DNA from 2 places in the Pseudomonas sp. FW305-96 genome. Region 1 is predicted to be linked to the other one. Evidence: predicted binding sites of a transcription regulator. Region 1 holds the regulator's gene; the other holds the start of a gene.

Region 1 (11,258 bases):
GCGGGCGGGCATCGTGGGGCGGATCCTGTGGCTAGAGGTCGCGGTGGCGGACCTGGACGTTTTTCAGGGATTGCTGGAGCAGTTGGCCAAGCCGTTCGGTAATGTACACCGAGCGGTGGTGGCCGCCGGTACAGCCGATGGCGATAGTGACATAGGCGCGGTTGCTGGCGGCGAAGCGCGGCAGCCATTTGAGCAGGTAGCTGGAAATGTCCTGGAACATCTCCTCGACGTCCGGCTGCGCGGCCAGGTAGTCGATCACCGGCTGTTCGAGGCCGGAATGTTCGCGAAGTTCCGGCTTCCAGTACGGGTTGGGCAGGCAGCGCACGTCGAACACCAGGTCGGCATCCACCGGCATGCCACGCTTGAAACCGAATGACTCGACGAGAAACGCAGTGCCGGGCTCGGGCTGGTTGAGCAGGCGCAGCTTGATCGAGTCACGCAACTGGTACAGGTTCAGGTTGGTGGTATCGATCTTCAGGTCGGCAAGGTCGGCGATCGGCCCAAGCAGCTCGCTCTCCACCCGGATTGCCTCAGCCAGCGAACGGCTGTCGTTGGTCAGTGGATGGCGGCGGCGGGTTTCCGAAAAACGCTTGAGCAGCGTGTCTTCGTCGGCATCCAGATACAGCACGTCGCACTGAATATGCCGGGAGCGTGCCTCTTCCAGCAACTGAGGGAAGCGTGACAGATGGCTGGGCAGGTTGCGTGCATCGATCGAGACCGCAACCTTGGGTTGCAACAGCTCTGTGTTGATCAGGGCGTTTTCAGCCAGCTGCGGCAACAGCCCGGCAGGCAGGTTGTCGATGCAGTAATAGCCGTTGTCTTCCAGCACGTCGAGGGCGGTGCTCTTACCGGAGCCGGAGCGACCGCTGACGATGATCAGGCGCATGTTCAGTGCTCGTTTTGTACGTCCAGGACGACCTGGTAGAGGGTCTCGCTGCTATCGGCGGCACGCAGGCTATCGCGGACCTCCTTGCGATCAAGCATGCTGGCGATCTGGCGCAGCAGTTCAAGGTGCGCGTCGGTGGCGGCTTCCGGGACCAGCAGGACAAACAGCAGGTCGACCGGGGCGCCATCGATGGCATCGTAATCAATGGGGGCGTCCAGGTGCAGCAGGGCGCTGACAGGCGCGCTGCAACCTGCCAGGCGGCAATGGGGTATGGCGATGCCATTGCCAAAACCGGTGGAGCCCAGTTTTTCGCGAGCCCACAGGCTGTCGAAGACGTCTTGCATCTCCAGCTCAGGTACTTGCTCGGCGATCAGGTTGGCGACCTTTTCCAGGGCGCGCTTCTTACTGCCGCCCGGCACGTTCACGAGGGAACGGCCGGGGGTCAGGATGGTTTCAAGTCGGATCATGGATGAGGGGGATCAGCGGGCGGCTGCGCCTTGCAGCAGGCTTTGCTGTTTTTCCTTGTGTTTTTTCAGTTGGCGGTCGAGCTTGTCGGCCAGGGCATCGATCGCTGCATACATGTCTTGGTGTTCGGCGTTTGCAACCACCTCACCGCCGGGAATCTGGAGCGTGGCTTCGATCTTCTGCTGAAGCTTCTCGACTTTCATGATCACCGTCACGTTGGTGATCTTGTCGAAATGACCCTCCACCCGGGCGAGCTTCTCGAGCACGTAATCGCGCAGTGGTTGGGTGACTTCTACATGCTGTCCACTGATGTTGACTTGCATACAGCTTCTCCTTTGTTGCCCGTGCATAAAGAGGCAGGTGTTGCACCTGCCACTGAAACGCTGTGGCACATCCGGGGGCTACATCAGCCGCTTGCGCTCGCTCGAAGGGGCGATCCCCAACGACTCGCGATACTTGGCGACGGTGCGACGGGCTACCTGGATGCCTTGTGCCTCCAGTAAACCAGCGATCTTGCTGTCACTCAATGGCTTTTTCTGATTTTCCGCAGCCACCAGTTTCTTGATGATCGCGCGGATTGCCGTGGACGAGCATTCGCCGCCTTCGGCGGTGCTCACGTGGCTCGAGAAAAAGTATTTCAGTTCGTAGATGCCGCGCGGGGTGTGCATGTATTTCTGCGTGGTCACCCGGGAAATGGTCGATTCGTGCATGCCCACCGCCTCGGCGATGTCATGCAGGACCAGCGGCTTCATGGCCTCGTCGCCATGGTCGAGGAAGCCACGCTGGTGCTCGACGATCTGCGTCGCCACTTTCATCAGCGTCTCGTTGCGGCTCTGCAGGCTCTTGATGAACCAGCGCGCCTCCTGCAACTGGTTGCGCATGAAGGTATTGTCGGCGCTGGTGTCGGCGCGACGGACGAAGCCGGCGTACTGCGGATTGACGCGCAGCTTCGGCACCGCCTCCTGGTTGAGCTCGACCAGCCAGCGTTCGCTGTCCTTGCGCACGATGACGTCGGGCACGACGTACTCGGGTTCACTGGACTCGATCTGCGAGCCCGGGCGCGGGTTGAGGCTCTGTACCAGTTCGATGATCTGGCGCAGTTCGTCTTCCTTGAGCTTCATCCGGCGCATCAGCTGGCTGTAGTCGCGGCTGCCGAGCAGGTCGATGAAGTCGGTGACCAGGCGCTGTGCCTCGCTCATCCAGGGTGTCGAGGCCGGCAGCTGGCGCAGTTGCAGCAGCAGGCATTCGCCGAGGGTGCGGGCGCCAATGCCGGCCGGCTCGAACTGCTGGATGCGGTGCAGCACCGCCTCGACCTCGTCCAGCTCGATGTCCAGCTCCGGGTCGAAACCGGCGCAGATTTCTTCGAGGGTGTCTTCCAGGTAGCCCTGGGCGTTGATGCTGTCGATCAGGGTGACGGCGATCAGCCGGTCGGTGTCGGACATCGGCGCCAGGTTGAGCTGCCACAGCAGGTGGCTTTGCAGGCTCTCGCCCACCGACGTACGGGTGGTGAAGTCCCATTCGTCGTCATCGTTGCTCGGCAGGCTGCTGGCGCTGGTCTGGTAGATGTCTTCCCAGGCAGTGTCGACCGGCAATTCGTTGGGGATCCGCTCGGCCCATTCGCCGTCCTCCAGGTTTTCCGTGGTACTGCTGGAGGTTTCCTGGAAACTGTTGTCCTGGGCTTCGGCGGTCGGCTTGTTCTCGGCGTTGTCCGCCATGGGGTCGCTGTTGTCGAAGTCCTCGCCGTCTTCCTGACGTTCGAGCATCGGGTTGGACTCCAGCGCTTCCTGGATTTCCTGCTGGAGGTCCAGGGTGGAGAGCTGAAGCAGGCGGATGGCCTGTTGCAACTGAGGTGTCATCGTCAGTTGCTGGCCCATTTTTAGGACGAGCGATGGTTTCATGGCTGGGGCTTAATACCTTGTTGCCGGCGCGCATGCGCCATCCACTACACGTAGGGCGCTTGGGCGCCGACTTTAAGCAAGTTATATGCCTGAAATTGCAGCGTTTGCCTAGAGCACTGTAACAACTTAAGCCCCGATCAGGCGCATTCGCCAGTGCTCCGGGCAGGCCTGTGGTCAGAGTCGGAACTCGTGCCCCAGGTAAACTTCCTTGACCAACTGGTTGGCCAGGATGGTCTCGGCATCGCCTTCGGCGATCAGTTGGCCATCGTTGACGATGTAGGCCGTCTCGCAGATGTCCAGTGTCTCGCGAACGTTGTGGTCGGTGATCAGTACGCCGATGCCCTTGTTCTTGAGGTGGTGGATGATCTGCTTGATGTCGCCGACGGAAATCGGGTCGACACCGGCGAACGGTTCGTCCAGCAGGATGAACTTGGGTGCGGTGGCCAGGGCGCGGGCGATCTCGACCCGGCGACGTTCGCCGCCGGACAGGCTCATGCCCAGATTGTCGCGGATATGGCTGATGTGGAACTCCTGCAGCAGGCTTTCCAGCTCCTTGCGGCGGCCTTCGCGATCGAGGTCCTTGCGGGTCTCGAGGATGGCCATGATGTTGTCGGCCACCGACAGTTTACGGAAGATCGACGCTTCCTGCGGCAGGTAGCCGATACCGGCCTGGGCGCGCCCGTGCATCGGCTGGTGGCTGACATCGAGGCTGTCGATCAGCACACGGCCCTGGTCGGCCTGGACCAGGCCGACGATCATGTAGAAACAGGTGGTCTTGCCGGCGCCGTTGGGGCCGAGCAGGCCGACGATCTGGCCGCTGTCGATGGACAGGCTGACGTCGCGCACGACTTGCCTGCCCTTGTAGCTCTTGGCCAGGTGCTGGGCTTTGAGGGTTGCCATTTACTCGGCCTTTTTCTTCGGTTGAATGACCATGTCGATACGCTGACGCGGTGCAGTCACGTTGCCACCGCGTCCGGCGGTAGCCACCTGGGTCTTGGTGTTGTAGACGATCTTCTCGCCTTCGGTGGTGTTGCCTTCGTTCTCGACCTTGGCGCGGTCGGTGAGGATCACCACGTCTTTCTGCGCCTGGTACTGGATGGTCACGGCCCAGCCTTTCATCTTGTCGGGCTTGGCGGCGCTCTGCTGCTGCTCGAAGTAGGCCAGGTTGCCCACCGAGGTGACCACGTCGATATCGCCGTTGGCGGCGCGGGTCATGGTCACGGTGTTGCCTTTGATCATCATCGAGCCCTGGGTGATGATCACGTCGCCGGTGTAGGTGGCCACGCCCTGCTTGTCGTCCAGGTGGGCGTTGTCCGCCTGGATGCGGATCGGCTGGTCACGGTCGTTCGGCAGGGCGAAGGCGCTCGCGCTTCCCAGTGCTACGCCCAGGCTGAGCAGAAGGGGGATGGTTTTAACGAGCCTCATACTGTCCTCTTACGTTAGAGAGCAGGTCCATCCTGCCTTCTTTCAAATACGCTTTCATTCCTTTGCCCGTAGTCGTGCCACCGGCGCCGTCGATTCTAACGGCTTGCTCGGTCTGCGCATATTGCTTCTGCGGGAACACGGTCATGCGTGTGCTGGTGATGATGGTTTCGCGTTGCTTCTCGTCGGTGCGCGCCACGCGCACATCGTCGATCAGCTCCACCTCGGTGCCGTCCGGGTTGACCTCGGCGCGCTTGCTCTGCACATGCCAGGGGTACTCGGTGCCACGGTACATATGCAGGTCGGGGGTGGTCACCAGGGTGACCTCGCTGGCCTTGAGGTGCTCGACCTTGGCGGCGGTCATCTCGTACTGCAGCTTGCCGTCGGGCAGGAACTGCAGGCTGTGGGCGTTGATCGCGTAGTAGTCGATGGCGCTCTGGTCGACCTGGGCCTGGGGCTGTTCGAGGAAGCTTTCCGGGCTGATGTTCCAATAGCCTACCGCAACCAGCACGGCGGCGATCCCGCCTAGCAGCGCGACATTTCTGATCTTCTTGCTGAGCATGGGCAGCCTTAGAGGTAATGGGCGTTGGCAGCGTCCAGGGTGCCCTGGGCCTGCATGATCAGTTCACAGAACTCGCGGGCGGCGCCTTCGCCGCCGCGGGCCTGGGTAACGCCGTGGGCATGCTGGCGAACGAAGGCCGCGGCATTCTGCACCGCCATGCCCAGGCCGACGCGGCGGATCACCGGCAAGTCGGGCAGATCGTCGCCGAGGTAGGCGACCTGTTCATAGCTTAGATTGAGTTCGGCGAGCAGGCCGTCCAGCACCACCAGTTTGTCCTCGCGGCCCTGGAACAGGTGCGGGATACCAAGGTTCTTCGCCCGGCGCTCGACCACAGGGGTCTTGCGCCCGCTGATGATCGCGGTGGTCACGCCCGAGGCCATGAGCATCTTGATGCCGTGGCCGTCGAGGGTGTTGAAGGTCTTGAACTCGCTGCCGTCCTCGAGGAAGTACAGGCGGCCATCGGTGAGCACGCCGTCAACGTCGAACACCGCCAGCTTGATAGTCTTGGCGCGTTGCATCAGGTCCTGGGTCATTTACATCACTCCGGCGCGCAGCAGGTCGTGCATGTTCAGGGCGCCGGTCGGGCGGTCGTCCTGATCGACAACCACCAGCGCGCTGATCTTGTGGTCTTCCATGATCTTCAGTGCCTCGGCGGCGAGCATCTCGGCGCGGGCGGTCTTGCCGTGCACGGTCATGACTTCGTCGATGAGCGTCTTGTGCACGTCGATGTTGCGGTCCAGGCTGCGGCGCAGGTCACCGTCGGTGAAGACGCCGGCCAGCTTGCCGTCGTTACCCAGCACCACGGTCATGCCCAAACCTTTGCGAGACATTTCAAGCAGCGCGTCCTTGAGCAGGGTGCCGTTCTTTACCACGGGCAGCTCTTCGCCGGCATGCATGACGTTCTCGACCTTCAGCAGCAGGCGACGGCCCAGCGCGCCGCCCGGGTGGGAGAAGGCAAAGTCTTCGGCGGTGAAGCCGCGAGCCTCCAGCAGGGCGATGGCCAAGGCGTCGCCCAGCGCCAGCGCCGCAGTGGTGGAGGAGGTCGGCGCAAGGTTGAGCGGGCAGGCTTCCTGGGCGACGCTGGCGTCGAGGTTGACCTCGGCGGCCTGGGCCAGGGGCGAGTCCGGTTTGCCGGTGAGGCTGATCATCTGGATGCCCAGGCGCTTGATCAAGGGCAGCAGGGTGATGATCTCGGCGGTGCTGCCGGAGTTGGACAGGGCAAGAATGACATCGTCACGGGTGATCATGCCCATGTCGCCATGGCTGGCCTCGGCCGGGTGCACGAAGAACGCCGGGGTGCCGGTGCTGGCCAGGGTGGCGGCGATCTTGTTGCCGATGTGCCCCGACTTGCCCATGCCTACCACCACGACCCGCCCCTTGCTGGCCAGGATCAGTTCGCAGGCCTTGACGAAGTCCCCGTCGATGCGGGCCAGCAGGGCCTCCACGGCCTCGAGTTCGAGGCGCAGGGTGCGCTGGGCGGATTGGATCAGCTCGCTGGATTGGGTCATGTCGGAACGCAATGCCTGATGAAAAGGCGGCGATTATAGCCGCAATGTGTGAAAGGCTCATCCTTCGAATGTCATATGGATGCCGCGCCTGCCTGTCTGTGCCCTGAACGAGTGGGGTGACGGCCTTGGGGCGGGCCTATCAGCGGTGCTATAGTTCGCCGCTATTCGGCCCGCCGGGGACCTGTGTGCCTTCAAGATGAAGGCAGGCGTCCACTATGACGAGGCTGCACTAGCAAGGAGTCTAGATGAGTGTGGATAGCGCCTACGCGGTCGAGTTGAAGGGCGTCACCTTCAAGCGCGGTTCGCGCAGCATTTTCAGCAACGTGGACATACGCATTCCCCGCGGCAAGGTCACCGGCATCATGGGGCCTTCAGGGTGCGGCAAGACCACCTTGCTGCGCCTGATGGGCGCGCAGTTGCGCCCGGCCGGCGGCGAAGTCTGGGTCAATGGGCAGAACCTGCCCGCGCTGTCGCGGGGCGACCTGTTCGATGCGCGCAAGCAGATGGGCGTGCTGTTCCAGAGCGGTGCGCTGTTCACCGACCTGGATGTGTTCGAGAACGTGGCCTTCCCGCTGCGGGTGCATACGCAGCTGTCGGACGAGATGATCCGCGACATCGTGCTGATGAAGCTGCAGGCCGTGGGTCTGCGCGGCGCCATCGACCTGATGCCCGACGAGCTGTCTGGCGGCATGAAGCGCCGTGTGGCACTGGCCCGTGCGATCGCCCTGGACCCGCAGATCCTCATGTACGACGAGCCGTTCGTCGGTCAGGACCCGATCGCCATGGGCGTGCTGGTGCGCCTGATCCGCCTGCTCAACGATGCCCTGGGCATCACCAGTATCGTGGTGTCCCATGACCTGGCGGAAACCGCGAGCATTGCCGACTACATCTATGTGGTCGGCGATGGCCAGGTGCTGGGGCAGGGCACGCCGGACGAACTGATGGGCTCGGACAACCCGCGCATCCGCCAGTTCATGAAAGGCGACCCTGATGGCCCGGTACCCTTCCACTTCCCTGCGCCTGACTACCGCGCCGATTTGCTGGGGACGCGTTGATGCGCAGAAAATCCTTACTCGAACGTATCCGTCTGTTCGGCCGTTCGGCCATCGATGTGCTGGCCGTACTGGGACGCTCGTGCCTGTTCCTCGGCCATTCGCTGGGCGGGCGCAGTGGTATCGGCGGCGGTTTCCAGCTGCTGGTCAAGCAACTGTATTCGGTGGGCGTGCTGTCGCTGGCGATCATCGTCGTGTCCGGCGTGTTCATCGGCATGGTCCTGGCGCTGCAGGGCTACAGCATTCTCAACAAGTATGGCTCGGAACAGGCGGTGGGGCAGATGGTCGCCCTGACCCTGCTGCGCGAGCTCGGGCCGGTGGTCACCGCTTTGCTGTTCGCTGGCCGCGCGGGTTCTGCGCTGACCGCCGAAATCGGCAACATGAAATCCACCGAGCAACTGTCGAGCCTGGAAATGATCGGCGTCGACCCGCTCAAGTACATCGTGGCGCCACGCCTGTGGGCCGGCTTCATTTCGCTGCCGCTGCTGGCGCTGATCTTCAGCGTGGTGGGCATCTGGGGCGGCTCGTGGGTCGCCGTGGACTGGCTGGGCGTCTACGAAGGCTCGTTCTGGGGCAACATGCAGAACAGTGTCTCTTTCAGCGACGACGTGCTCAACGGGCTGATCAAGAGCCTGGTGTTCGCCTTCGTCGTTACCTGGATCGCCGTATTCCAGGGGTACGACTGTGAGCCCACTTCAGAAGGGATCAGCCGTGCCACCACCAAGACCGTGGTCTATGCCTCGTTGGCAGTCCTGGGTCTGGACTTTATTCTGACCGCCTTGATGTTTGGAGATTTCTGATGCAAAACCGCACCCTGGAAATCGGTGTCGGCCTGTTCCTCCTGGCCGGGATCCTGGCGCTGCTGCTGCTGGCCCTGCGTGTCAGCGGGCTGTCGGCCAGCCCGAGCAGCGACACATATAAAGTTTATGCGTACTTCGACAATATCGCCGGTTTGACGGTCAGAGCTAAAGTGACCATGGCTGGCGTGACCATCGGCAAGGTCACCGCCATCGATCTGGATCGCGACTCCTATACCGGCCGGGTCACGCTGCAGCTGGACAAGCATGTCGACAACCTGCCGACCGACTCCACTGCCTCGATCCTGACCGCCGGCCTGCTGGGCGAGAAGTACATCGGCATCAGCGTGGGCGGCGAGGACGTGGTTCTCAAGGATGGCAGCACCATCCACGACACGCAGTCGGCGCTGGTGCTGGAAGATCTGATCGGCAAGTTCCTGCTCAACTCGGTGGGCAAGGAACCGAAAGAAGCTCAACCGGCTAATTAAGGAGTTTCCATGATTTCGATCCTGCGACGTGGCCTGCTGGTTCTGCTGGCGGCCTTCCCCCTGCTGGCCCTGGCCGCGCCTGGGCAGTCTGCCCGTGATGTGATCCAGGGCACCACCACCCAGTTGCTCAGCGATCTGAAGAGCAACAAGGAGCAGTACAAGGCCGATCCCAATGCGTTTTACAACGCGCTCAACGCCAATCTCGGCCCGGTGGTCGATGCCGACGGCATCTCCAAGAGCATCATGACGGTCAAGTATTCGCGCAAGGCCTCGCCCGAGCAGATGCAGCGCTTCCAGGAGAACTTCAAGCGCAGCCTGATGCAGTTCTATGGCAACGCCTTGCTGGAGTACAACAACCAGGGCATCACCGTCGACCCGGCCAAGGCCGAGGGTGACGATCGCACCAGCGTCGGCATGAAGATCACCGGCACCAACGGCGCGGTCTATCCGGTGCAGTACACCATGGTCAAGCTGGACGGCGAGTGGAAGGTGCGTAACGTCATCGTCAACGGCATCAACATCGGCAAGCTGTTCCGCGACCAGTTCCAGGATGCCATGCAGCGTAACGGCAACAACCTGGACAAGACCATCGACGGTTGGGCCGGTGAAGTGGCCAAGGCCAAGGAAACAGCCGACAGCTCGCCGGATAAGGAAGTCAAATGAGTGACGCCGCCGTGAGCATGGCCGCGCCGGGCGTTCTTGCCCTGGCCGGCGTGCTGGATTACCGCAGCGGCCCGGCCCTGCGCAAACAGGGCAAGGCGTTGATCGCCGCCAGTGGCGAGGCGCGCCTGGTGTTCGATTGCACTGCGGTGGTCAAATCGAGCAGCGTCGGCCTGTCGTTGCTGCTGGGGTTCATGCGCGATGCCCAGGCGGCGGGAAAAACCTGGGAGTTGCGCGGTATCCCCGAGAACATGCAGGAAATTGCCGGGGTCTATGACCTCGATGAGGTATTGGCGGGCTGATGCCCTGCCGTTCGGGAAAGGCCCCTCGGTCAGTGCGCCCCTTCATGGGCTTCGCAGGCGAGGGGCTTTTTTGTATGATGGCCGACCCGCGCGCGTTGGGCGCCGATCGAGGTTGAGCATGCAGGCCGTAGAAGTTAAAAGCTTTCTGGAAGAGAAATTGCCGGGAACCCAGGTCGAAGTTGAAGGCGAAGGCTGCAACTTCCAGTTGAACGTGATCAGCGACGAGCTGGCCGGCCAGAGCCCGGTCAAGCGTCAGCAGGCGATCTATGCTCACCTCAATCCGTGGATCGCCAACGGCAGCATTCACGCGGTAACCATGAAATTCTTCAGCAGCGCAGCCTGGGCTGAGCGCACCTGAGCCTACTTGGCGGCGAGATACGTATGGACAAACTGATTATCACTGGTGGCGCGCGTCTCGATGGCGAGATCCGCATTTCCGGCGCAAAGAACTCCGCCCTGCCGATCCTTTCGGCCACCCTGCTGTGCGATGGCCCGGTCACGGTCGGCAACCTGCCGCACCTGCACGACATCACCACCATGATCGAGCTGTTCGGCCGCATGGGCATCGAGCCTGTGATCGACGAAAAGCTCTCGGTGGAGATCGACCCGCGTACCATCAAGACCCTGGTCGCTCCCTACGAGCTGGTCAAGACCATGCGCGCCTCGATCCTGGTGCTCGGCCCCATGGTAGCCCGCTTCGGTGAGGCCGAAGTGGCCCTGCCGGGTGGCTGCGCCATCGGTTCGCGTCCGGTCGACCTGCACATCCGCGGCCTCGAGGCCATGGGCGCGAAGATCGACGTCGAAGGCGGCTACATCAAGGCCAAGGCCCCCGAAGGCGGCCTGCGCGGCGCGCATTTCTTCTTCGACACCGTCAGCGTCACCGGCACCGAGAACATCATGATGGCCGCCGCCCTGGCCAAGGGCCGCAGCGTGCTGCAGAACGCCGCCCGTGAGCCGGAGGTGGTCGACCTGGCCAACTTCCTGATCGCCATGGGTGCGAAGATCCAGGGCGCCGGTACCGACACCATCACCATCGATGGCGTCGAGCGTCTGCACTCGGCCAACTACCGCGTCATGCCCGACCGTATCGAGACCGGCACCTACCTGGTCGCCGCTGCCGTTACCGGTGGCCGCGTCAAGGTCAAGGATACCGATCCGACCATCCTCGAAGCCGTCCTCGAGAAGCTCAAGGAAGCCGGCGCCGACATCACCACTGGC
Region 2 (11,258 bases), on a different contig from region 1:
TTCAGCACTGCCACGCGCCACCAGTCCTGCGGCGCGTGCCACAACTCCTCGACTCGCCGCTGGGCGTCCCAGTAGGCATCGAAGTCGGCGCACACCAGGAAGCGGTCGTAGGCGATCAGCCCGTCCACCAATCCGGCATAGCGCGCCGGATCATCAGGCGAGAACACCCCGCTGCGAATCGCCTGCAGCACGTCGCCCAGACGATGGGAGGCAGCGATCGCCGACGCGGCGCCAAAGTCGCCGCTGCGCTTGCGTGCCTCCACCTGCTGCGCGGTCAGGCCGAAGATGAACATGTTCTCGGCCCCCACCTGCTCGCACATCTCGACGTTGGCGCCATCGAGGGTGCCGATGGTCAACGCGCCATTGAGACCGAACTTCATGTTGCTGGTGCCGGAGGCCTCGTAGCCGGCCGTGGAAATCTGCTCGGACAGATCCGCCGCCGGAATGATGCTCTCAGCCAGGCTGACGTTGTAGTTGGGCAGGAACACCACCTTGAGCAGGCCGCGCACCGTGGGGTCGTTATTGACCACCCGGGCAATGTCGTTGGCCAGCTTGATGATCAGCTTGGCCTGGTGGTAGCTGGCCGCCGCCTTGCCGGCGAAGATCTTCACCCGCGGCACCCAGTCGGTGCCGGGGTCGTTGCGGATGGCCTGGTACAGCGCCACCGTGTGCAGCAGATTGAGCAACTGGCGCTTGTACTCGTGGATGCGCTTGACCTGCACATCGAACAGCGCCTCCGGGTTGACCGTCACGCCCAACCTGTCCTGGATGATGCTGGCCAGCGCGCGCTTGCTGTGCAGGCGCTGGGCGGCGAACTGCTTGCGGAAGGTGGCCTTGTCGGCGAAGGGCGCCAGTGCCTTGAGCTTGCCTTCCGGGTCATCCAGCACCTCCGGCCCCAGCGCCTCGATCAGCATCGCCGTGAGCGGCGGGTTGGCCTGGTACAGCCAACGGCGGAAGGTGATGCCGTTGGTCTTGTTGTTGATCCGCTGCGGGTAGAGCTTGTGCAGCTCGGCAAACACCGTGCTTTTCATCAGCTTGCTGTGCAGCGCCGACACGCCGTTGACGCTGTGCGAGCCAAGGAACGCCAGGTTGCCCATGCGCACCCGGCGGCCATTGTCCTCCTCGATCAGCGACACCGCGCGCAGCACGTCGAAGTCGTGCAGGCCTTTGGCCCGCAGTGCGTCGATATGGTAGGCGTTGATCAGGTAGATGATCTGCATGTGCCGCGGCAGCATGCGCTCCATCAATGCCACCGGCCAGGTTTCCAGGGCTTCGGGCAACAAGGTGTGGTTGGTGTAGGCCAGGGTGCCGACGGTCAGCGCCCACGCTTTGTCCCAAGGGATTTCGTGCTGGTCGACCAGCAGGCGCATCAGCTCGGCCACGGCAATCGACGGGTGGGTGTCGTTGAGCTGGATGGCCGCGGCATCCGGCAGGTTGAGCAGGTCCTTGTGCATGTTCAGGTGGCGCCGCAGCAGGTCCTGCAGCGAGGCCGAAACGAAGAAGTACTCCTGGCGCAGGCGCAACTCCTGGCCGGCCTCGGTGCTGTCGGCCGGGTACAGCACCCGCGAGATGCTTTCGGCGCGGGCCACCTCGGCCACCGCGCCCAGGTGGTCACCGGCGTTGAAGCGCTCCAGGTGCAGTTCCTCCAGAGCCCGGGCACGCCACAGACGCAGGGTATTGACGCTGGAGCCGCGCCAGCCGACCACCGGCGTGTCGTAGGCCACCGCCCGTACCGTCTCGCCCGGCCACCAGACCTGACGTTGCTGGCCATTGCCTTCCTGCACGGTCTCGACGCTGCCGCCGAAACTGATCGGGTAGATCACCTCCGCCCGTTCGAACTCCCAGGGGTTGCCGAAATCCAGCCAGTTCTCGGTCTGCTCCTGCTGCCAGCCATCGACCACCGCCTGGCGGAACAACCCATGCTCGTAGCGGATGCCATAGCCATGGGCGGCAATACCCAGGGTCGACATGCTCTCCATGAAGCACGCCGCCAGGCGACCGAGGCCACCGTTGCCCAGTGCCGCGTCAGGCTCGAGCAGGCGGATACGCTCCAGGTCGACGTCCAGCCCTTCGAGCGCCTCGCGGGCGATCTCCAGGTAACCGAGGTTGCTCAGGCTGTCGTACAGCAGGCGGCCGATGAGAAACTCGAGGGAGAGGTAATACACCCGCTTCTGGCTACGGCGGTAGGCCTGGCGAGTGTGATCCATCCAGTGGTCGACCATATGGTCGCGGGCAGCCAGGGCAATGGCCTCGAACCAGTCGTGGTCGAAGGCGTGTTCCGGGTCCTTGCCAACGGCGTAGGTCAGCTTGGCCAGCACGGCGGCGCGGAACGCGGCCACCTCGTCGGTATGAGCTTTGGCCTCACGGGCCTTGTTTTCCTGGGACATGCGGCATCCTCGGGCAAGTAGGCGAAAGCGCAGGGAGAGTGTTCAGCCTAGACGCTCTGACACACAGCGACAGCGAGCGTTCGCGGTTTTCATCAACTGCCAGGGGAATCGGGCAAAAGGTTGTTCACAAATTGAGCAACTCCGGTATGATCGCGCGCCCCAAGACCGTGATTCACCCCATAACCATGAAAACGACCCTGATCGCCGCCGCCGAAGTCGACCGCCTGGAGACCTGGCAGCGCTATGCCAGCCATATGTGCGGTGGCTGCCACTCGACCTGCTGCACCCTGCCGGTGGAGGTGAAGATCAAGGATCTGATCCGCATTGGCGTGGTGGATGAATTCGAGAAAGACGAACCGCCGAAGAACGTGGCCAAACGCCTGCAGAAGGAAGGCATCATCGAGCGCTTCAACCAGAAATCGGGGATCTTCACCCTGACCCGGATGAGCAACGATGACTGCATGTACCTGGATCGCAAGAGCCGCCTGTGCACCATCTACGACAAGCGCCCGGATACCTGCCGCAACCACCCCAAGGTCGGGCCGCGGCCGGGGTATTGCGCGTACAAGCCCAAGGTGGTCGGGCGCTGAGACTGCGCCACGCCTGAAATGCTGGGGCTGCAAAGCGGCCTGTATTTCTGAAGGCAAACAAAAACGCCCCCGGCCTTTCGACCGGGGGCGTTTTCATTCAGCCTGAGCTAACTCAGTTCTTGGCTTTCTTGGCAGCGCGGGTACGCTCGCCTTCGTCCAGGATCTTCTTGCGCAGACGGATCGACTTCGGCGTGACTTCGCACAGCTCGTCGTCCTGGATGAACTCCAGGGCCTGTTCCAGGGTGTGGCGAACCGGCGGTACCAGAGCGATGACTTCGTCCTTGCCCGAAGCACGCATGTTGTCGAGCTTCTTGCCTTTGGTCGGGTTCACGCCCAGGTCGTTGTCGCGGCTGTTCAGGCCGATGATCTGACCGTTGTAGATCTCCTGGCCGTGCTCGACGAACAGCTTGCCGCGCGCCTGCAGGGTTTCCAGCGAGTAGGTCAGTGCCTTGCCGGTCTCGACCGAAACCAGTACGCCGTTCAGACGGCCGGACATCTGGCCCGACTTCATGGTGTCGTAGCGATCGAAGATCGAGGTCAGGATGCCTGCACCGTTGGTCAGGGTCAGGAACTGGTTGCGGAAACCGATCAGACCACGGGCTGGAATGTTGTATTCCAGGCGAACACGGCCCTTGCCATCCGGCACCATGTTGGTCAGGTCGCCTTTACGCAGACCCATTTCTTCCATGACCTTGCCCTGGGATTCTTCAGGGATGTCGATGGTGACGTTCTCGAACGGTTCCTGCTTGACGCCGTCGACTTCGCGGATGATCACTTCAGGGCGGCCTACGGCCATCTCGAAGCCTTCACGGCGCATGGTTTCGATCAGAACGGACAGGTGCAGCTCGCCACGGCCCGATACCTTGAACTTGTCAGGGGAGTCGGTTTCCTGGACGCGCAGGGCAACGTTGTACAGCAGCTCCTTGTCCAGACGGTCCTTGATGTTACGGCTGGTGACGAACTTGCCTTCCTTGCCGCAGAACGGCGAGTCGTTGACCTGGAAGGTCATCGAAACGGTTGGCTCGTCGACGGTCAGCGGCTTCATCGCTTCTACCGCGTCCGGGGCGCACAGGGTGTCGGAGATGAACAGCTCGTCGAAACCGCTGATGCAGACGATGTCGCCAGCCTGGGCTTCTTCGACGTCGACGCGGTGCAGGCCGTGGTGGCCCATCAGCTTCAGAATACGGCCGTTACGCTTCTTGCCGTCGACATCGATGGCAACAACCGGGGTGTTCGGCTTGATGCGGCCACGGGCGATACGGCCAACACCGATAACACCCAGGAAGCTGTTGTAGTCCAGTGCCGAGATCTGCATCTGGAACGAACCTTCACGGTCAACGTCCGGCGCCGGTACGTTGTCGACGATCGACTGGTACAGGGCGGTCATGTCTTCGCCCATGGCGGTGTGGTCGAGACCTGCGATGCCGTTCAGGGCCGAGGCGTAGACGACTTTGAAGTCCAGCTGTTCGTCGGTGGCACCGAGGTTGTCGAACAGGTCGAAGATCTGGTCCAGAACCCAGTCAGGACGCGCGCCTGGACGGTCGACCTTGTTGATCACGACGATTGGCTTCAGGCCAGCTTCGAAGGCCTTCTTGGTCACGAAGCGGGTTTGCGGCATCGGGCCGTCCTGGGCGTCGACCAGCAGCAGCACCGAGTCGACCATCGACATTACACGCTCAACCTCGCCACCGAAGTCGGCGTGGCCGGGGGTGTCGACGATGTTGATGTGGTAGCCGTTCCAGTTGATGGCGGTGTTTTTCGCCAGAATGGTAATGCCGCGCTCTTTTTCCTGGTCGTTGGAGTCCATGACGCGCTCGTCGTTGAGCTCGTTACGCTCCAGGGTGCCGGACTGGCGCAGGAGTTTGTCGACCAGGGTGGTTTTACCATGGTCAACGTGGGCGATGATGGCGATGTTACGCAGATTTTCGATCACAACTGTATCTCGATCAGAGGATTCGGTTGCCGCCAGTGTAGGCGGCCAATATGTACGGTTTACGGCTCAGCGGGCCCGATGGTCGGGAGGGCGATGGCGGATGCTGCCGCCATACAGCCCTGGCGTCTTATGTCGGACGATAAACACGCACATTGGCATGTCCCTCACTGAGCAGGTGGTGTGCGTGCAGACGGCTCATCACACCCTTGTCGCAATACAGCAAGTACTGGCGCGTGGGGTCCAGGTGCTTGAACTTGCTGTTGATGGCGTAGAACGGCATGGCCTGGACTTCGATGCCTTCCAGCACCAGAGGTTCGTCTTCCTGGGCGTCGGGGTGACGAATGTCGATGACGATCTGGCCTGGCAGCGCCTCGGCCACTTCCTCGATTTCGATGTCCTTGCCCAGCTCGTCGATCACATGGTCGATGGAGATGAACTTGGCACGCTCCAGGGCGCGCTCCAGCACGGCCATGTCGAACTGCTTTTCTTCGTGCTCCATGCGGTGACGCTTGGCATGGGTTGTCGGGTTCACCGAGATCACGCCGCAATATTCGGGCATGTGCTTGGCGAAGTCGGCGGTGCCGATCTCGGTGGCCTGGTCGATGATGTCCTGCTTGTGGCTGGCCAGCAGCGGACGCAGCACCAGCTTGTCGGTGGCCGAGTCGATGATCGACAGGTTCGGCAAGGTCTGGCTCGACACCTGGGAGATCGCCTCGCCGGTGACCAGCGCGTCGATCTGCAGACGGTCGGCCATGTGCGCGGCGCCGCGCAGCATCATGCGCTTGAGGGTGACGCCCATGTAGCTGTTGTCGACCTTGTTGAGGATCTCGCCGACCACTTCCTCGAACGGCACGCTGATGAACAGTACGCGCTGGCTGCTGCCGTACTTCTTCCACAGGTAGTGGGCCACTTCCATCACGCCCAGCTCGTGGGCACGGCCACCGAGGTTGAAGAAGCAGAAATGGGTCATCAGTCCGCGGCGCATCATCTGGTAGGCCGCGACGGTGGAGTCGAAGCCACCGGACATCAGCACCAGGGTCTGTTCCAGTGCGCCCAGCGGGTAGCCGCCAATGCCGTTGTGCTGATTGTGAATCACGTACAGGCGCTGGTCGCGGATCTCCATGCGCACCACGACTTCTGGGGTCTTCAGGTCGATGCCGGCGGCGCCGCACAGCTGGCGCAGCTGGCTGCCGACGTAGCGGTCGACGTCCATCGAGGTGAAATCGTGGTGGCCGCCGCGCTTGCAGCGTACCGAGAAGCGCTTGCCGGCCAGCAGGTGGCCAAAGTGGTGCTTGCACTTGGCGACGATGTCGTCGAAATCGCCCAGTGCATACTCCTCGACCTGCAGGAAGTGGGTGATACCCGGCGTGCAGGTGAGGCGCTCGATCATTTCGCGCTGGAGCTTTTCGTCCTCGACGCGGGTGACCACCTCGAGATTATCCCAGACACCATCAACCGCGAGCTCGGGATCAAGGTCCTTGAGCACGTTGCGGATGTTCTTGGCGAGCTGGCGGATGAAGCGCTTGCGCACCGGCCGGCTCTTGATGGTGATTTCTGGGAAGACTTTGACGATAAGTTTCATTGGTTTAACAGCGCGCCCAGGGCCTACCGAAAATGAGGGGCGCGAATTATAGCGGAAATTGCTCAGCTTTTGACCAACTTTTGTCCAGAAGGTTGGATTTATGTTGCCTGCCCCGCGATGTAGCCCTGCACGCACAGAGCGCACCATAACGGTGCGGCAAAGTTAAAAAACGCATCACATGAGTGCACAGCAGCCATCCAGATCACCAGCAAATACCCAGCAACGCCTCTTTTTATCGCGTGCAGGCCATTTTCGGGCACTGGCATGCAATTTGCTCCCTTGTGAGGCAGGTAAGCTTGGCCGACTATCCGCGCCCAGCGACACCCTTATTTCCAGGGCAGCGGCCAACTGCGCCCTAGACCATCCGGAGGACAACATGTCGAAGTCGGTTCAACTCATCAAAGATCATGACGTCAAGTGGATTGATCTGCGTTTCACGGACACCAAGGGCATTCAGCATCACGTGACCATGCCGGCGCGCGATGGCCTGGACGAAGACTTCTTCGAAGTCGGCAAGATGTTCGACGGCTCCTCCATCGCTGGCTGGAAAGGCATTGAAGCCTCCGACATGATCCTGATGCCGGTTGACGAAACCGCCGTGCTGGACCCGTTCACCGAAGAACCGACCCTGATCATCACCTGCGACATCGTCGACCCGTCGAGCATGCAGGGCTACGATCGTGACCCGCGCGGCATCGCCAAGCGCGCCGAAGAGTACCTGAAGAGCACCGGCATCGGTGACACCGTGTTCGCAGGCCCAGAGCCTGAGTTCTTCATCTTCGACGAAGTGAAGTTCCACTCGGACATCTCCGGCTCGATGTTCAAGATCTTCTCCGAGCAAGGCTCGTGGATGACCGGCGCTGACGTGGAAGGCGGCAACAAAGGCCACCGTCCGGGCGTGAAAGGCGGCTACTTCCCGGTTCCGCCGTTCGACCACGACCACGAAATCCGCACCGCCATGTGCAACGCCCTGGAAGAAATGGGCCAGACCGTCGAAGTTCACCACCACGAAGTGGCGACTGCCGGCCAGAACGAAATCGGCGTCAAGTTCAACACCCTGGTGAAGAAAGCTGACGAAGTACAGGCCCTGAAATACGTCGTGCACAACGTTGCCGACGCCTATGGCCGTACCGCCACCTTCATGCCCAAGCCTCTGTACGGCGACAACGGCTCGGGCATGCACGTGCACATGTCGATCTGGAAAGACGGCAAGAACACCTTCTCCGGCGAAGGCTATGCCGGCCTGTCCGATACCGCCCTGTACTTCATCGGCGGCATCATCAAGCACGGCAAGGCCCTGAACGGCTTCACCAACCCGTCGACCAACTCGTACAAGCGTCTGGTCCCAGGTTTCGAAGCCCCGGTGATGCTGGCCTACTCGGCGCGCAACCGTTCCGCCTCGATCCGTATTCCTTACGTCGGCAGCCCGAAAGCCCGCCGTATCGAAGCACGCTTCCCGGACCCGTCGGCCAACCCGTACCTGGCCTTCGCGGCCCTGCTGATGGCAGGCCTGGACGGTATCCAGAACAAGATCCACCCAGGCGATGCCGCCGACAAGAACCTGTACGACCTGCCGCCTGAAGAGGCCAAGGAAATCCCGCAAGTCTGTGGCAGCCTGAAGGAAGCCCTGGAAGAGCTGGACAAAGGCCGTGCGTTCCTGACCAAGGGCGGCGTGTTCTCCGACGACTTCATCGATGCCTTCATCGAGCTGAAGAGCGAAGAAGAGATCAAGGTCCGCACCTTCGTGCACCCGCTGGAGTACGAGCTGTACTACAGCTGCTGATCTGATCGGCGCCTCGCGTCGGTGACATCATTACGGCCTCCCTCGGGAGGCCGTTTCTTTTTCATACCCTCATCATCGGACAACACCTATTAGCCGCCGCAACGCCACAGGCGACACTCGAGGCTTCATTCCCAAGGAGATCGCCATGCGTGCCACCACCCTCGCCCTGACCTGCTGCATCGCCCTATCCGGTTGTGCCACCTCACCGAGCATCACGCCTACCCTGGATCAGTTGCTTGCCACCATCGATCGGCGCCTGGACCTGGCCGAAGCTGTCGCCCTGCACAAGTGGGATCACCAGCAACCCGTGCAGGCCAGTGCCCGCGAGCACCAGGTATTGGTCAGCGCACGCCAAGCCGCCGTCGCCCACCACTTGGATCCGGCACGCGTCGAGGCCTTTTTTGCCGACCAGATCGAAGCCAACAAGCTCCTGCAGTACCACCTGCTCGACACCTGGCATCGCGCCCGACAGGCGCCAGCCCTTCCACGCCGCGACCTGGCCAACGAAGTGCGCCCTGAACTGGACCTGCTGCAGGAACAGCTGCTGAGCGCCCTCGCCCGTTTTGACCAGACCCCGCCGAGCCAATGCGCCAACCACCTGGCCGACGCCTTGCAACAACGCACCCAGGACACAACGCGCCACCTCGCCCTGGTTCGCGCCAGCGCCCAGCTGTGCAAATTGCGCTGACCGCCCTATGCTCCATATTGGTGCATGACTTGGCGGCACGCCCCATCATGCAACCCAATTTGGTTCACAAGAATCGATAAACCAGGGCTTTATGGCTCGAATTCGCGCAGTTCCAGGTGTTTATCCGGAATTTCCGCTTCTTTTCGGAGCCTTGGTTTGGTTCTTGCATTTTCACTGCATCCAGCACTTTTCCGTGCGCGCCCCCGGGCCCGAGCCGTTGGGCGCCACTGTGCCAAAAGAGGTCAACGACACCTTATGACCATCAGCGATGCACAGCACCGTCTGCTTCTGGACAACCTGACCACGGCCACGCTCCTGCTCAATGCCGAACTGCGCCTGGAGTACATGAATCCAGCCGCGGAAATGCTCCTGGCTGTCAGTGGCCAGCGCAGCCATGGCCAGTTCATCAGCGAGCTGTTCACCGAATCGGCCGAGGCACTCAACTCGCTGCGCCAGGCGGTGGAGCAGGCGCACCCGTTCACCAAGCGCGAAGCCCAGCTGACCTCGCTGGCCGGCCAGAGCATCACTGTCGACTACGCCGTCACGCCCATCCTGCATCAGGGCCAGACCCTGCTGCTGCTGGAGGTGCACCCGCGTGACCGCCTGCTGCGCATCACCAAGGAGGAGGCCCAGCTGAGCAAGCAGGAGACCACCAAGATGCTGGTGCGTGGCCTCGCCCACGAGATCAAGAACCCCCTCGGCGGCATTCGCGGCGCGGCGCAACTGCTGGCCCGCGAGCTGCCCGAGGACGGCCTGCGTGACTACACCAATGTGATCATCGAAGAGGCCGACCGCCTGCGCAACCTGGTCGACCGCATGCTCGGCTCGAACAAGCTGCCGTCGTTGTCCATGACCAATATCCACGAAGTGCTCGAACGGGTGTGCAGCCTGGTCGATGCCGAGAGCCAGGGCGGCATCACCCTGGTGCGCGACTACGACCCGAGCCTGCCGGACGTGCTGATTGACCGCGAGCAGATGATCCAGGCCGTGCTCAACATCGTGCGCAACGCCATGCAGGCCATCGGCGCGCAGAACGAACTGCGCCTGGGCCGCATCACCCTGCGCAGTAGGGCCGTGCGCCAGTTCACCATCGGCCACGTGCGCCACCGCCTGGTGGCGCGGATCGAGATCATCGACAACGGCCCCGGCATCCCCGCGGAACTGCAGGACACCCTCTTCTATCCCATGGTCAGCGGCCGCCCGGACGGCACCGGGCTGGGCCTGGCCATCACCCAGAACATCATCAGCCAGCACCAGGGCCTGATCGAATGTGAAAGCCACGCCGGCCACACCACCTTCTCGATCTACCTGCCCCTGGAACAAGGAGCCACCGCCCCATGAGCCGAAGTGAAACCGTCTGGATCGTCGATGATGATCGCTCCATCCGCTGGGTCCTGGAAAAGGCCCTGCAGCAGGAAGGCATGACCACCCAGAGCTTCGACAGCGCCGACGGCGTGATGGGCCGCCTGGCCCGCCAGCAACCGGACGTGATCATCTCGGATATCCGCATGCCCGGCGCCAGCGGCCTTGACCTGCTCGCCCAGATCCGCGACCAGCACCCTGGGCTGCCGGTGATCATCATGACCGCCCATTCCGACCTGGACAGCGCCGTGGCGTCGTACCAGGGCGGCGCCTTCGAGTACCTGCCCAAGCCGTTCGATGTCGACGAAGCGGTGTCGCTGGTCAAGCGCGCCAACCAGCACGCCCAGGAGCAGCAGGCGCTGGAGGTGCCCCAGGCGCTGGCCCGCACCCCCGAGATCATCGGCGAGGCGCCGGCGATGCAAGAGGTGTTCCGTGCCATCGGCCGCCTCAGCCACTCCAACATCACTGTGCTGATCAATGGTGAGTCTGGTACCGGCAAAGAGCTGGTGGCCCATGCCCTGCACCGCCACAGCCCGCGCGCGGCATCGCCGTTCATTGCCCTGAACATGGCGGCGATCCCCAAGGACCTGATGGAGTCCGAGCTGTTCGGCCATGAAAAGGGCGCCTTTACCGGCGCTGCCAACCTGCGTCGTGGGCGTTTCGAGCAGGCCGACGGCGGCACGCTGTTCCTCGACGAGATCGGCGACATGCCCGCCGATACCCAGACCCGCCTGCTGCGAGTGCTGGCCGACGGCGAGTTCTACCGGGTCGGCGGCCATGTGCCGGTTAAGGTGGATGTGCGCATCATCGCCGCCACCCACCAGAACCTCGAGTCGCTGGTGCAGGCCGGCAAGTTCCGTGAAGACCTGTTCCACCGCCTCAACGTGATCCGCATCCATATCCCGCGCCTGGCGGACCGACGTGAGGACATCC

Evidence for each region. Region 1 encodes sigma-54, which starts transcription at its own class of promoters, with help from an activator protein. Its sites were predicted from a motif close to ANTGGCATNNANNTTGCTNT; they were not measured.
Region 2: glnA (type I glutamate--ammonia ligase) is a predicted target of sigma-54. The motif match lies at 6,751-6,770, and genes of this name have one in related genera.

The regions. Positions count from the first base shown of each region.
Region 1 is NZ_JBYSYW010000016.1:103,140-114,397, forward strand. It holds gene AC3WL2_RS14455 (HPr family phosphocarrier protein) at 1-12, opposite strand, end outside; gene rapZ (RNase adapter RapZ) at 32-886, opposite strand; gene ptsN (PTS IIA-like nitrogen regulatory protein PtsN) at 889-1,353, opposite strand; gene hpf (ribosome hibernation-promoting factor, HPF/YfiA family) at 1,366-1,674, opposite strand; gene AC3WL2_RS14475 (RNA polymerase factor sigma-54) at 1,753-3,249, opposite strand; gene lptB (LPS export ABC transporter ATP-binding protein) at 3,424-4,149, opposite strand; gene lptA (lipopolysaccharide transport periplasmic protein LptA) at 4,150-4,674, opposite strand; gene lptC (LPS export ABC transporter periplasmic protein LptC) at 4,661-5,233, opposite strand; gene AC3WL2_RS14495 (KdsC family phosphatase) at 5,242-5,766, opposite strand; gene AC3WL2_RS14500 (KpsF/GutQ family sugar-phosphate isomerase) at 5,767-6,741, opposite strand; gene AC3WL2_RS14505 (ATP-binding cassette domain-containing protein) at 6,987-7,796, shown strand; gene mlaE (lipid asymmetry maintenance ABC transporter permease subunit MlaE) at 7,796-8,593, shown strand; gene mlaD (outer membrane lipid asymmetry maintenance protein MlaD) at 8,593-9,078, shown strand; gene AC3WL2_RS14520 (MlaC/ttg2D family ABC transporter substrate-binding protein) at 9,088-9,741, shown strand; gene AC3WL2_RS14525 (STAS domain-containing protein) at 9,738-10,040, shown strand; gene AC3WL2_RS14530 (BolA family protein) at 10,159-10,398, shown strand; gene murA (UDP-N-acetylglucosamine 1-carboxyvinyltransferase) at 10,422-11,258, shown strand, end outside.
Region 2 is NZ_JBYSYW010000007.1:29,778-41,035, forward strand. It holds gene AC3WL2_RS07245 (glycogen/starch/alpha-glucan phosphorylase) at 1-2,387, opposite strand, end outside; gene AC3WL2_RS07250 (YkgJ family cysteine cluster protein) at 2,573-2,977, shown strand; gene typA (translational GTPase TypA) at 3,090-4,910, opposite strand; gene thiI (tRNA uracil 4-sulfurtransferase ThiI) at 5,038-6,492, opposite strand; gene glnA (type I glutamate--ammonia ligase) at 6,869-8,275, shown strand; gene aroQ (gamma subclass chorismate mutase AroQ) at 8,421-8,963, shown strand; gene glnL (nitrogen regulation protein NR(II)) at 9,219-10,304, shown strand; gene ntrC (nitrogen regulation protein NR(I)) at 10,301-11,258, shown strand, end outside.